Regions from separate parts of the Kitasatospora sp. NPDC087861 genome, predicted to be linked through region 1. Evidence: riboswitches for the same ligand, from Rfam matches in the RefSeq annotation. Region 1 holds a riboswitch; each other region holds the start of a gene.
What was found. A riboswitch is a leader RNA that binds a small molecule or an ion and turns the genes downstream of it on or off. The one in region 1 is predicted to bind cyclic di-AMP.
Positions count from the first base shown of each region.

Region 1 (2,189 bases):
GCCGAAGCCGCGCAGGTCCATGGTGACGACCCGGTGGCCGGCGGCGGTCAGCAGGGGGCGGAGGTGCCGGTACGCGGCGCGGGTGTCGAGCATCCCGGGGAGCAGGACGACGGGGGTGCCCTCGCCGTGCCGGGTGTCGTCGTAGGCGATCCGGCCGCCGTGGACGTCGAGGTACTGGGTGCTGGGGGCGCTGGTGGCGTTCATGGTGGGCCTCCTGGGACCGCCGGTGCGGGTCATCGGCCGTTCTGCCGATAGCCATAAAGCTAAGGCTAATAGCCTTAGCCGTCAAGCTCTCGGCAGGCAGTCGGAGTGCCGACCCTCGGAGTCCGCCCCTCAGGCCCCCTCGACCTTGAACGGGTCGTGTTCGCTGAGCAGCTTCTCCAGCCGGGCCTGGTCCACCCGGGTGACGATCTCGTTCGTCTCCTGCCGGTCGCGGATCACCTTGGCCAGCGTGAAGGAGGAGGTGACGGTGTAGAGGAGGCCGATGCCGAGGAAGGCCCGGGTCCAGCCGCCGACCGGCAGGTAGGCGATTCCGACGGCGAGGGCGCTGCCGGACAGCGCGAAGGACAGTACGGCCTGGAGGTGGTACGCGGCCGTCGTGCGTGACTGCATCGGTGCGTTCATGGCGCCAGAATGCGGCGGCGCGGCCGGGCCGCACATGAGTAGGAGTACTCAGGTGGGGGGTCGTTCGTTGACGTCCGATCATGTTAGGTGGCGTCAATGGTGGTCAAGGGTCGCAAAACGCCCATCGTGTCCCAGATTGCCCCGCCCGTCTCCGGTCGTCCCGAGCGAACGGCTTGGAATCAGGGCCTCCTAGGATTAACGTTTGATAACGCAGCGCGGTCGTCAACGCCGTACCCAGACGGCACCGTGCGCCGTCGCCTAATCCCGCCGGCCGGCCTCCGGGCAGGTCAGGGAGCCGGGGAACCACGTTCCTTGGGGTGAATCGGCAGGGCTCCGGCCCGGCCGTAGGAGACCTTCCTGCTCCGAACCCGTCAGCTAACCCGGTAGGCGCGAAGGAAGGAAAGGAGCGCGCCTCCGTGGCGTCGACGCACACCCCGGCACACCCGGCCGGCCCCGCAGCCGGTACCCAGCTCCTCGACCACCCCGGCTCGGACAGCCCCGAGCACTCCGGCCCGGACGTCGAGACCAACCGGCACCGGATGCCGCGTCAGACCCGTGGGGCCTCCCCGCTGCTCGGCGTCACTGCCGTCGCCGCGACCCTGGGCGCCACCGGCTTCGCCTCCGCCACCCCGGCTGCCGCCCCCGCCATCGAGGCCCCGGACGAGACCCCGGTCGCGCTCTCCGCCGACCCCGGCCTCGCGCTCGCCGCCCGCATCCAGCAGCAGGCCGACAGCCAGCGCACCGCCGCCGAGGAGGGCGCCCGCGTGCAGGCCGCGAAGGAGGCGGAGGCCAAGGCCGCCGCCAAGGAGGCCGAGGCCAAGCGGGCCGCCGACGAGGCCGAGCGGGCCAAGGCCGCCGCCCTCACCCTGCCGGTGCGCGACTACAACCTCTCCGCCCACTACGGCCAGAGCGCCCGCTACTGGGCCCACCTGCACACCGGCCTGGACTTCGCCGCCGACACCGGCACCCCCGTCTACGCGGTCGGCCAGGGCACCATCACCTCGGCCGGCTGGTCCGGCTCGTACGGCTACCGGATCGTCGAGACGCTGCCCGACGGCACCGAAATCTGGTACTGCCACCTCTCCTCGATCATCAAGGGCTCCGGCAAGGTCGGCTCCGGCCAGCAGATCGGCAAGGTCGGTGCGACCGGCAACGTGACCGGCCCGCACCTGCACCTGGAGGTCCGCCCCGGCGGCGGCGCCCCGGTCGACCCGGAGACCTGGCTCCAGCAGCGCGGCCTCAACCCCTGACGCACCCGCGAAGCCCCGGCCGCACACCGCGCGGCCGGGGCTCCGTCACATCACGCCCGGACGCGCCGGGCTCAGACACGCCGCGCCCGCACACGTCACTCCTGCACACGTCACTCCTGCGCCAGCCCCGCCAGATACGTGTCGATCTCCTCCTGCCCCGGCTCCGGTGCGAGGTCCGGGAACTCCGTCACCAGCAGCCGCGGCAGCCCGGGCGCCGTCCACTCCCCGTACAGGTCGAGCGCCGCCTCCGCCGCCGCGTCCTCGAACTCCCCGAAGTCCCCGGCGAGTTCGTCCGGCATCGGCCGGCCCAGCGCG
Region 1 covers NZ_JBIUUS010000016.1:181,725-183,913, forward strand. Annotated here, with positions in the region: gene ACIOJE_RS23220 (alpha/beta fold hydrolase) at 1-204, opposite strand, end outside; gene ACIOJE_RS23225 (YiaA/YiaB family inner membrane protein) at 334-612, opposite strand; cyclic di-AMP (ydaO/yuaA leader) riboswitch at 870-1,028, shown strand; gene ACIOJE_RS23230 (M23 family metallopeptidase) at 1,041-1,874, shown strand; gene ACIOJE_RS23235 (hypothetical protein) at 1,985-2,189, opposite strand, start outside.

Region 2 (2,189 bases), on a different contig from region 1:
CGCCGGGCTGGGCCTGGGAGAGGTCCGTACCGATCCGGGTGCCGGCGTTGGCCTGCTCCTGCGAGGTGCGCGGCAGCGACACGTCGACCTGGTTGAACGCCCAGACCATCAGGCCGGAGCAGTCGAAGGAACTCGGACCGGTGCCGCCGCGGGCGTACGGGGTGCCGAGCTTGGAGGCGGCGATGGACAGCGCCGCGGCACCGCGCGAACTGCCTGCGGCCGGTTTGGGGGCCGTCGGCGCGGAGGTCTGCGGGGCACTCAGGTCGGTGCGGCTGGTGTCGCGGGAGGAGCGGTCGGCGCTCTGCTGGGCGGCGGCCTGCTGCTGAGCGGCCTTCGCGGCGGCGTCGGCCTTGGCCTTGGCGTCGGCGGCGGCCTTCTCCTCGGCCGCGCGCAGCGCCTGGCGCTCCTGCTCGGTCAGGGTGTTGAGGAGGTCCTGCGCGGCCTTGAGCTTGCCCTGGACCTCGTCCTTGGCGGCCTTCAGCTGCTGAGTGGTGCTCTCCATCTCGGCGAGCTTGCCCTGGGCCTCGGAGCGCACCTGGTCGAGCTTGCGCTGCTCCTCCTGGAGCTGCGTGAGCTGACCCTTCTGGGTGCTGCCGGCCTGGTTCAGGGTGTCGGCCTGGCTCAGGAAGTTGTCCGGGCTGGCGGAGAGCATCAGCTGGACGGTCTGGGATATGCCGCCGTTGCGGTACTGCTCGCCGGCGATCTCGGCCAGGCCGCCCTGCAGGTCGGTCACCTGCGCCTGCTGCCGCGCCACCTGGTCCTGCAGGCCGGCGACCTGCTTCTGCAGCTGCTGCTGCTTCTCCTGGGCGCCGTTGAGCTTCTCGGTCGCGACCTCGGCCTGCTCGTAGAGCTGGTCGACCTGCTCCTTGACCTGGTCCTTGGTCGGCTGCGGGTCCGCGTGGGCACCGGACTGCGCGGACATGGCGACCGCCGCGGCGGCGAAGCCGGTCAGGATCGACACCCGGGCGCGGCCGGCGGGCTTGGGACGACGATGGGACGCCACGAAGGCGGACTCCTTCTTCCTGCGCCGCCTACCGGGTGAGCTGACGGGTTCGGGCCGGAAGCATGCCCTACGACGCCTCACGGCCGTTCCACCGGCCGACCTGGCGCCGATTCACCCCGGAGGAACGTGGTTCCCCGGCTCCGCTCGACAGCGCCCCCGACTGCTGGGCTCCCCGTCGGGCAGGCACACGGCCCGCCCCGCTGCGTCGCGAACTCGACGGAAACCACCGCCGCCACCCCGGCTGGGCGATCGACAGTGCGGTGGTTCGAAGCACGACCCTAGTAACTGAACCGTGATCCGTTCAAATCCTTGTCAGAAAAAAGACGGAAGAAGACCAAAGTTCTTTGGTGAATATGACAGATGGTGATCACTGCCACACGCAAAGCTGATCGTCTTTCACGATGTGCTCGCCCGGCGGGCAAACCCGAACGCCACCCCCCGGTCGGAGGGTGGCGCGGATCACAGGCCCGGGCGGGGCCAACGGGCGTGTCGGGCCGTCAGACCCGGCGGATCGTGTTGATCGGCATCGCGTCGGCCTTCATCACCTTCACCACGTCGCCGGTGTGCGGCGCGTGCACCACCATGCCGTTGCCGATGTACATCGCGACGTGGTGCCGGTCGGGGCCGTAGATGACCAGGTCGCCCGGCTGGGCCTGGTCCAGCGTGACCCGGGTGCCGACGTTGCCCTGCTCCTGCGAGGTGCGCGGCAGCGAGATGCCGGCCTGGCCGTACGCCCAGACCATCAGGCCCGAGCAGTCGAAGGTGCTCGAGCCGGTGGCGCCCCACACGTACGGCGAGCCCTGCTTGCTCATCGCCTTGGCGACGGCCACGCCCGCGTAGCCACCGGCCTGCGGGAGGCTGCCGAGGTCGGTGCGCTCGCTGCCGCGCGAGGCCCGGTCGTCCTGCGTCTGCTGGGCGCGCAGCGCGGCGCGCTCCGAGGCGCTGAGCGAGTTCAGCAGGTCCTGCGCGGCCTTGAGCTTCTGGTTGACGTCCGACTTGGCCTGGTTCAGGTCCTTGGTGGTGGAGTCGAGCGAGGCCAGGACGGCGGCGGCCTCCGTCTTCTCCTGGTCCAGCCGGCGCTGCTGGTCCAGCAGACCCTTGAGCGCCTCGGTCTCGCTGGTGCTGGCCTGCTGGACGGTGGAGGCCTTCTCCAAGTAGCCGGACGGGTCGGAGGAGAGCATCAGCT
Region 2 covers NZ_JBIUUS010000014.1:174,266-176,454, forward strand. Annotated here, with positions in the region: gene ACIOJE_RS21215 (NlpC/P60 family protein) at 1-1,003, opposite strand, end outside; cyclic di-AMP (ydaO/yuaA leader) riboswitch at 1,014-1,166, opposite strand; gene ACIOJE_RS21220 (C40 family peptidase) at 1,501-2,189, opposite strand, start outside.
Region 2: linked by a shared signal. The riboswitch ahead of ACIOJE_RS21215 (NlpC/P60 family protein) and the one ahead of ACIOJE_RS23230 (M23 family metallopeptidase) in region 1 are both predicted to bind cyclic di-AMP.

Region 3 (2,189 bases), on a different contig from region 1:
CGACTACCTGCCGGTAGTTCACCTGACTGTCCGATCGAAACGGGCGAATGCGAAGGAAGGGGGACGGAGCCCGTCCCCCTTCCTTCGCCGGGCCTCGCAGGATCAGCCGAGGTGCAGCACCTGGCCGGGCATGATCAGGTTCGGGTCGCCGCCGACGGTGCCGCGGTTGCCGTCGTACACCGACTGCCAGCCGCCGGACACGCCCTGGGCGGTGGCGATGCTCGACAGCGTGTCGCCGGACCGGACGGTGTAGTCGTGGCCGGTCTGCGCGGCCGGGGCGGACTGCGCGGGCAGGATGGGCTGGACGCGCTGGACCGGCTGGACGGGCTGCGCGGCCCGGGGCGCGGACTGCGGCTGGGCGGCGGCCTGGCCCGCGTACTGCTGGTAGACGCTCTGGTGGCTGGTCCAGTACCAGGCGCCGTTGTTCTGGTACCAGTACACCTTCGCGTCGGCGTCCCAGCCGGCCTTGCCGGCGAAGCCCTGGGCCTGCGGCTGCGCCGGCTGCTGGGCGGCCGGCTTCGGGGCGTCCTGCTGCACCGGCTTCGGGGCCTGCTCCTGCTGGGCCGGCTTGGCGGCGGACTGCTTGGCGGGCTTGGCGTCCGAGGAGGTGTCGACGGACGCCGGGGCGCCGCCCTTGCTCAGACCGGCCTTCTGCGAGCAGACCGGCCAGGCGCCCGGGCCCTGCGAGGCCAGCACCTTCTCGGCGACCGAGATCTGCTGCCCCTTGCTGGCCTGGTTGGCCTGCGGCGCGTAGGAGGTGCCGCCGTACGCCTTCCAGGTGCTGGAGGTGAACTGCAGGCCGCCGTAGAAGCCGTTGCCGGTGTTGATGCTCCAGTTGCCGCCGCTCTCGCACTGGGCGACGGAGTCCCAGGCGGAGGCCGGGGCGGCGGAGGCACCGGTGGCGGTGAGGATCGGCATCGCGAGTCCGACGCCGGCCACACCGGCGACGGCGATGGCCTTCTCGGCCTGGGTGCGACGACGGTGGCGGCCAGTTCCAACGAACAGCATGAAGAGGTCCCTCTCCGCACGCCTGCGAGGTGAGCTGTCGGGTTCGGACCGGGAGGTGGCCCGGCCGCCGAAAGCGGAAACGATTCCGCTCGGGCGGCTTCACCCCAAGCCGTTGGGGAACGGCAACAAACCTGGTTCCCCCGCCCCTGCCCAGGGTCTGGTCGGTTTCCCGTGACGCGGCGGGCAGGATTCGGCGTTCCGCGCACGAGGTCCGCAGCTGCGGACTCCAGGGAGAGTAGACAGATCCTCAGACCAATCACAAGCTCATATCACCGATATCACACAGAAATTACGGCCCGTGTTCGGTCGCCTACCAACGGAGGCGCTATGTCCGGATTGATGATGGTTCAGACTGCCCGTGGAGGCCGTCCGGCGACGCCTCGTCAGCGCGTCGGAGCGTCGACAGGTGGCACGGGCGCATGCGGCGACCTGCTCTCCGGACTGAATTCGACCGGGAGTTCCCGCAGCCCACGCATGATCAGGCCACCCCGCCAGCGCAGATTCTCCGGGCTTTCCGCAAGCCGCAGATCCGGCAACCGGGAAAGCAGCGTGGCCAGCGCACTCCGCCCCTCCAGCCGGGCCAGCGGGGCGCCGATGCAGTAATGGATCCCGTGGCCGAAACCCAGGTGCGGGTTGTCCCTCCGGGCCAGGTCAAGGGTGTTCTCGTCCGCGAACCTGGCCGGATCGCGGTCCGCCGCGGCCAGCACCACCAGCACCGGATCGCCCACCGGGATGTCCACCCCGCCGATCGACAGCGGCCGCGTCGCGAAGCGCCACGTCGCCAGCTCCACCGGCCCGTCGTAGCGCAGGAGTTCCTCGATCCCGGTCTCCAGCAGCGCCGTCTCGCCGCGCGCCACCGACTCCTGCAGCAGCGCCCGCTGCCCCGGGTTGCGCAGCAGCGCGTAGGTGCCGTTGCCGATCAGGTTCACCGTCGTCTCGAACCCCGCGAACAGCAGGATGAAGGCCATCGCCGCGGCCTCGTTCTCGGTCAGGTGCTCGCCGTGGTCGCTCGCCCGGATCAGGCCCGAGATCAGGTCCTCCCCCGGATCCGCCCGCTTGCGGTGGATCAGCTCCAGCAGGTACGCCCGCATCCGCTTCACCGCTCGCCCCACACCGCCGCGTTGGCCGCCGCCGTGCCGGATCATCATCCCCGCCCAGTCGCGGAAGTCGTCCTGGTCCTC
Region 3 covers NZ_JBIUUS010000075.1:8,194-10,382, forward strand. Annotated here, with positions in the region: gene ACIOJE_RS40520 (transglycosylase family protein) at 103-1,008, opposite strand; cyclic di-AMP (ydaO/yuaA leader) riboswitch at 1,014-1,181, opposite strand; gene ACIOJE_RS40525 (cytochrome P450) at 1,392-2,189, opposite strand, start outside.
Region 3: linked by a shared signal. The riboswitch ahead of ACIOJE_RS40520 (transglycosylase family protein) and the one ahead of ACIOJE_RS23230 (M23 family metallopeptidase) in region 1 are both predicted to bind cyclic di-AMP.

Region 4 (2,189 bases), on a different contig from region 1:
GTACCAGTCCACCGAGGTGGCGCCGTAATACGTCCCGATGGTCACCCACTGGTCCTTCGCGATCGCGCTCGCGTCGGTGTAGTACTTGGGGTTGCCGGGGTTGACGTGGTTGGTCAGCTCCAGCAGGTTCGGGTTGTCGGGGTGGTACTCGAAGGAGTCGACCTCCCCGTTGCCGTTCTTCCAGGTCCAGAGGGCCGGCCAGGCGCCGGAGCCGGACGGCAGCTTGACCCGGGTCTCGGCGTAGTCGCCGGTCTTGACCTGGAAGCCCTCGCTGGAGCCCTCGGTGGTCAGGAAGCCGGTGTTCCAGGCCTGCTTGCCGTTCTCCAGCGTGCTGCCGCTCGGCGCGGCGGTGAAGGTGGCGACCCCGTTCGCGACGCTGACGTTGTTCTTGTTCAGCCAGTCGAGCTTGTTGTCGTCCGGGTTGTGGTTGCCGTACTTGTACGAGCTGGTCTTGTCGCCGACCCAGCGCGAACCCCAGCTGATCGGACTGTTGAACTCGTCGGACCAGGTCAGCGACTTGCCGGCGACCGGGGAGACCGGGGTGCTCGGCGACGGACTGGCCGTGGCGCTCGGGCTGCTCGTCGGGGAGGGCTTCGGGGTCGGGGTGGCGGTCGGCTTCGGGGTGGCGGTCGCGGTCGGAGCCGGGGTCGAGGTCGGAGCCGGGGTCGAGGTCGCGGTCGGAGCCGGGGTCGAGGTCGGAGCCGGGGTCGAGGTCGCGGTCGGAGCCGGGGTCGAGGTCGCGGTCGCGGTCGCGGTCGGCGCCGGGGTCGGAGTCGAGGTCGGCGCCGGGGCGTTGGAGACCACGAGCTGCTGCGAGGGCAGGTTGTGCCAGGCCCCGCCGAGGTCCTGCCAGAAGCCGAACTGGGTGTACGTCCCGGCCGGCAGGGTGCGCGCGCCGCTGGTGAAGTTCAGGCCGCTCGGGCAGATCCGCGCGTTGGAGGCGTTGCCGGGGAAGTCGAGGTTGGCGCCGGACGCGTCCCGGACGCCCACGCCGACGGTCTTCGCGGTGAAGCAGGCCGAGGAGTGCAGGGTCAGCGAGGCGGTGGTGGCCTTGGTCGCGACCATGGTCGCCGGGGCCAGCCGGTCCTGGGTGACGGTCGGAGCGGTGGCGGCCTGGGCACCGGTGACGGCCGGCAGGCCGAACAGTCCGGCGCCGGTGATGGCGAACGCTCCGGTGGCGGCGAGAGCGGCGCTGCGGCCCCGGCGGGAGGGGCGGGCGTGACGCGGCGCGCGGCGACGGGCAGGCTGGTGCATGGGAGTGTCCTCTGCGACGCCTGCGAGGTGAGCTGTCGGATTCGGGCGGAGGTGGCCCGGCCGCCGGTGGAAGCGGCTTCACCCCTAGCCACGGCCCGCACGCGGGAGCGTACGGGCCGGGCGCTGACCTTGGTTCCCCCGCTCCTGTCCGTTGTGGTGCTCGATTGCCGACCGGCGGGTGGACAGGACTCGGCGTCCCGGCGGCGGAGTCCGCGAGAGCGAACGACCGTTGCAGGCTAGGCAGACCGTACGTGAACGGACAACCCGGCCGGGTCGGTTGTCGCACAGCTCACAGTGGTGTCGATCAACGACGCTGTGTGGTGGATCCGTTGGGGTCGATCAAGGGATCGGCGGACCAGGGAAGCAGCGGATCGGAAGCGGATCAGCGGACCAAGGGATCAGTCGAGCCAGCCGTCGACCTGGCTCTCGGCCTCCGGCGCCCAGGCGAGTTCCAGGTGGTTGAGACCGGCGAGCAGCCGGGTGCCGCCGATCGTCGCGACACCGGTGGTGTCCAGGGCGCTCGCGGTGAACACGATGCCGTCGCTGGGCCCCCGGTTCTCGTTGAGCACGCCCGGGATGTCGGCCGACCCGCCCGCGAGCAGGTAGGTGCGCACCGACGCCGGGACTCCGGCCTGCTGCAGCGGCGCGATCAGCGACCCGGCGTCGATCGCCGCCTGGATGCCCTGGCCGGAGGTGTAGAAGCCCTGGCCGCCGTAGTAGGTGGTCCACCAGTCCTGGGAGGTGCCGTCCACCCCGTACCGGCCGTCCCAGCGGGCGAGCAGCTGACGCTGTCCCGGGTAGCAGTCGTGGCCGCCGGTGGGCAGCACGCCGAGGCAGGGCTGCGCGGTGTACGTGCCGTAGCAGGTCATGTACAGGTGCGGGGACGGCGCGTTGGCGGTGCCGCCGCAGGCCGGCCAGGCGGCCAGGTCGAAGGA
Region 4 covers NZ_JBIUUS010000005.1:118,136-120,324, reverse strand. Annotated here, with positions in the region: gene ACIOJE_RS09985 (hypothetical protein) at 1-1,254, opposite strand, end outside; cyclic di-AMP (ydaO/yuaA leader) riboswitch at 1,257-1,423, opposite strand; gene ACIOJE_RS09980 (esterase/lipase family protein) at 1,653-2,189, opposite strand, start outside.
Region 4: linked by a shared signal. The riboswitch ahead of ACIOJE_RS09985 (hypothetical protein) and the one ahead of ACIOJE_RS23230 (M23 family metallopeptidase) in region 1 are both predicted to bind cyclic di-AMP.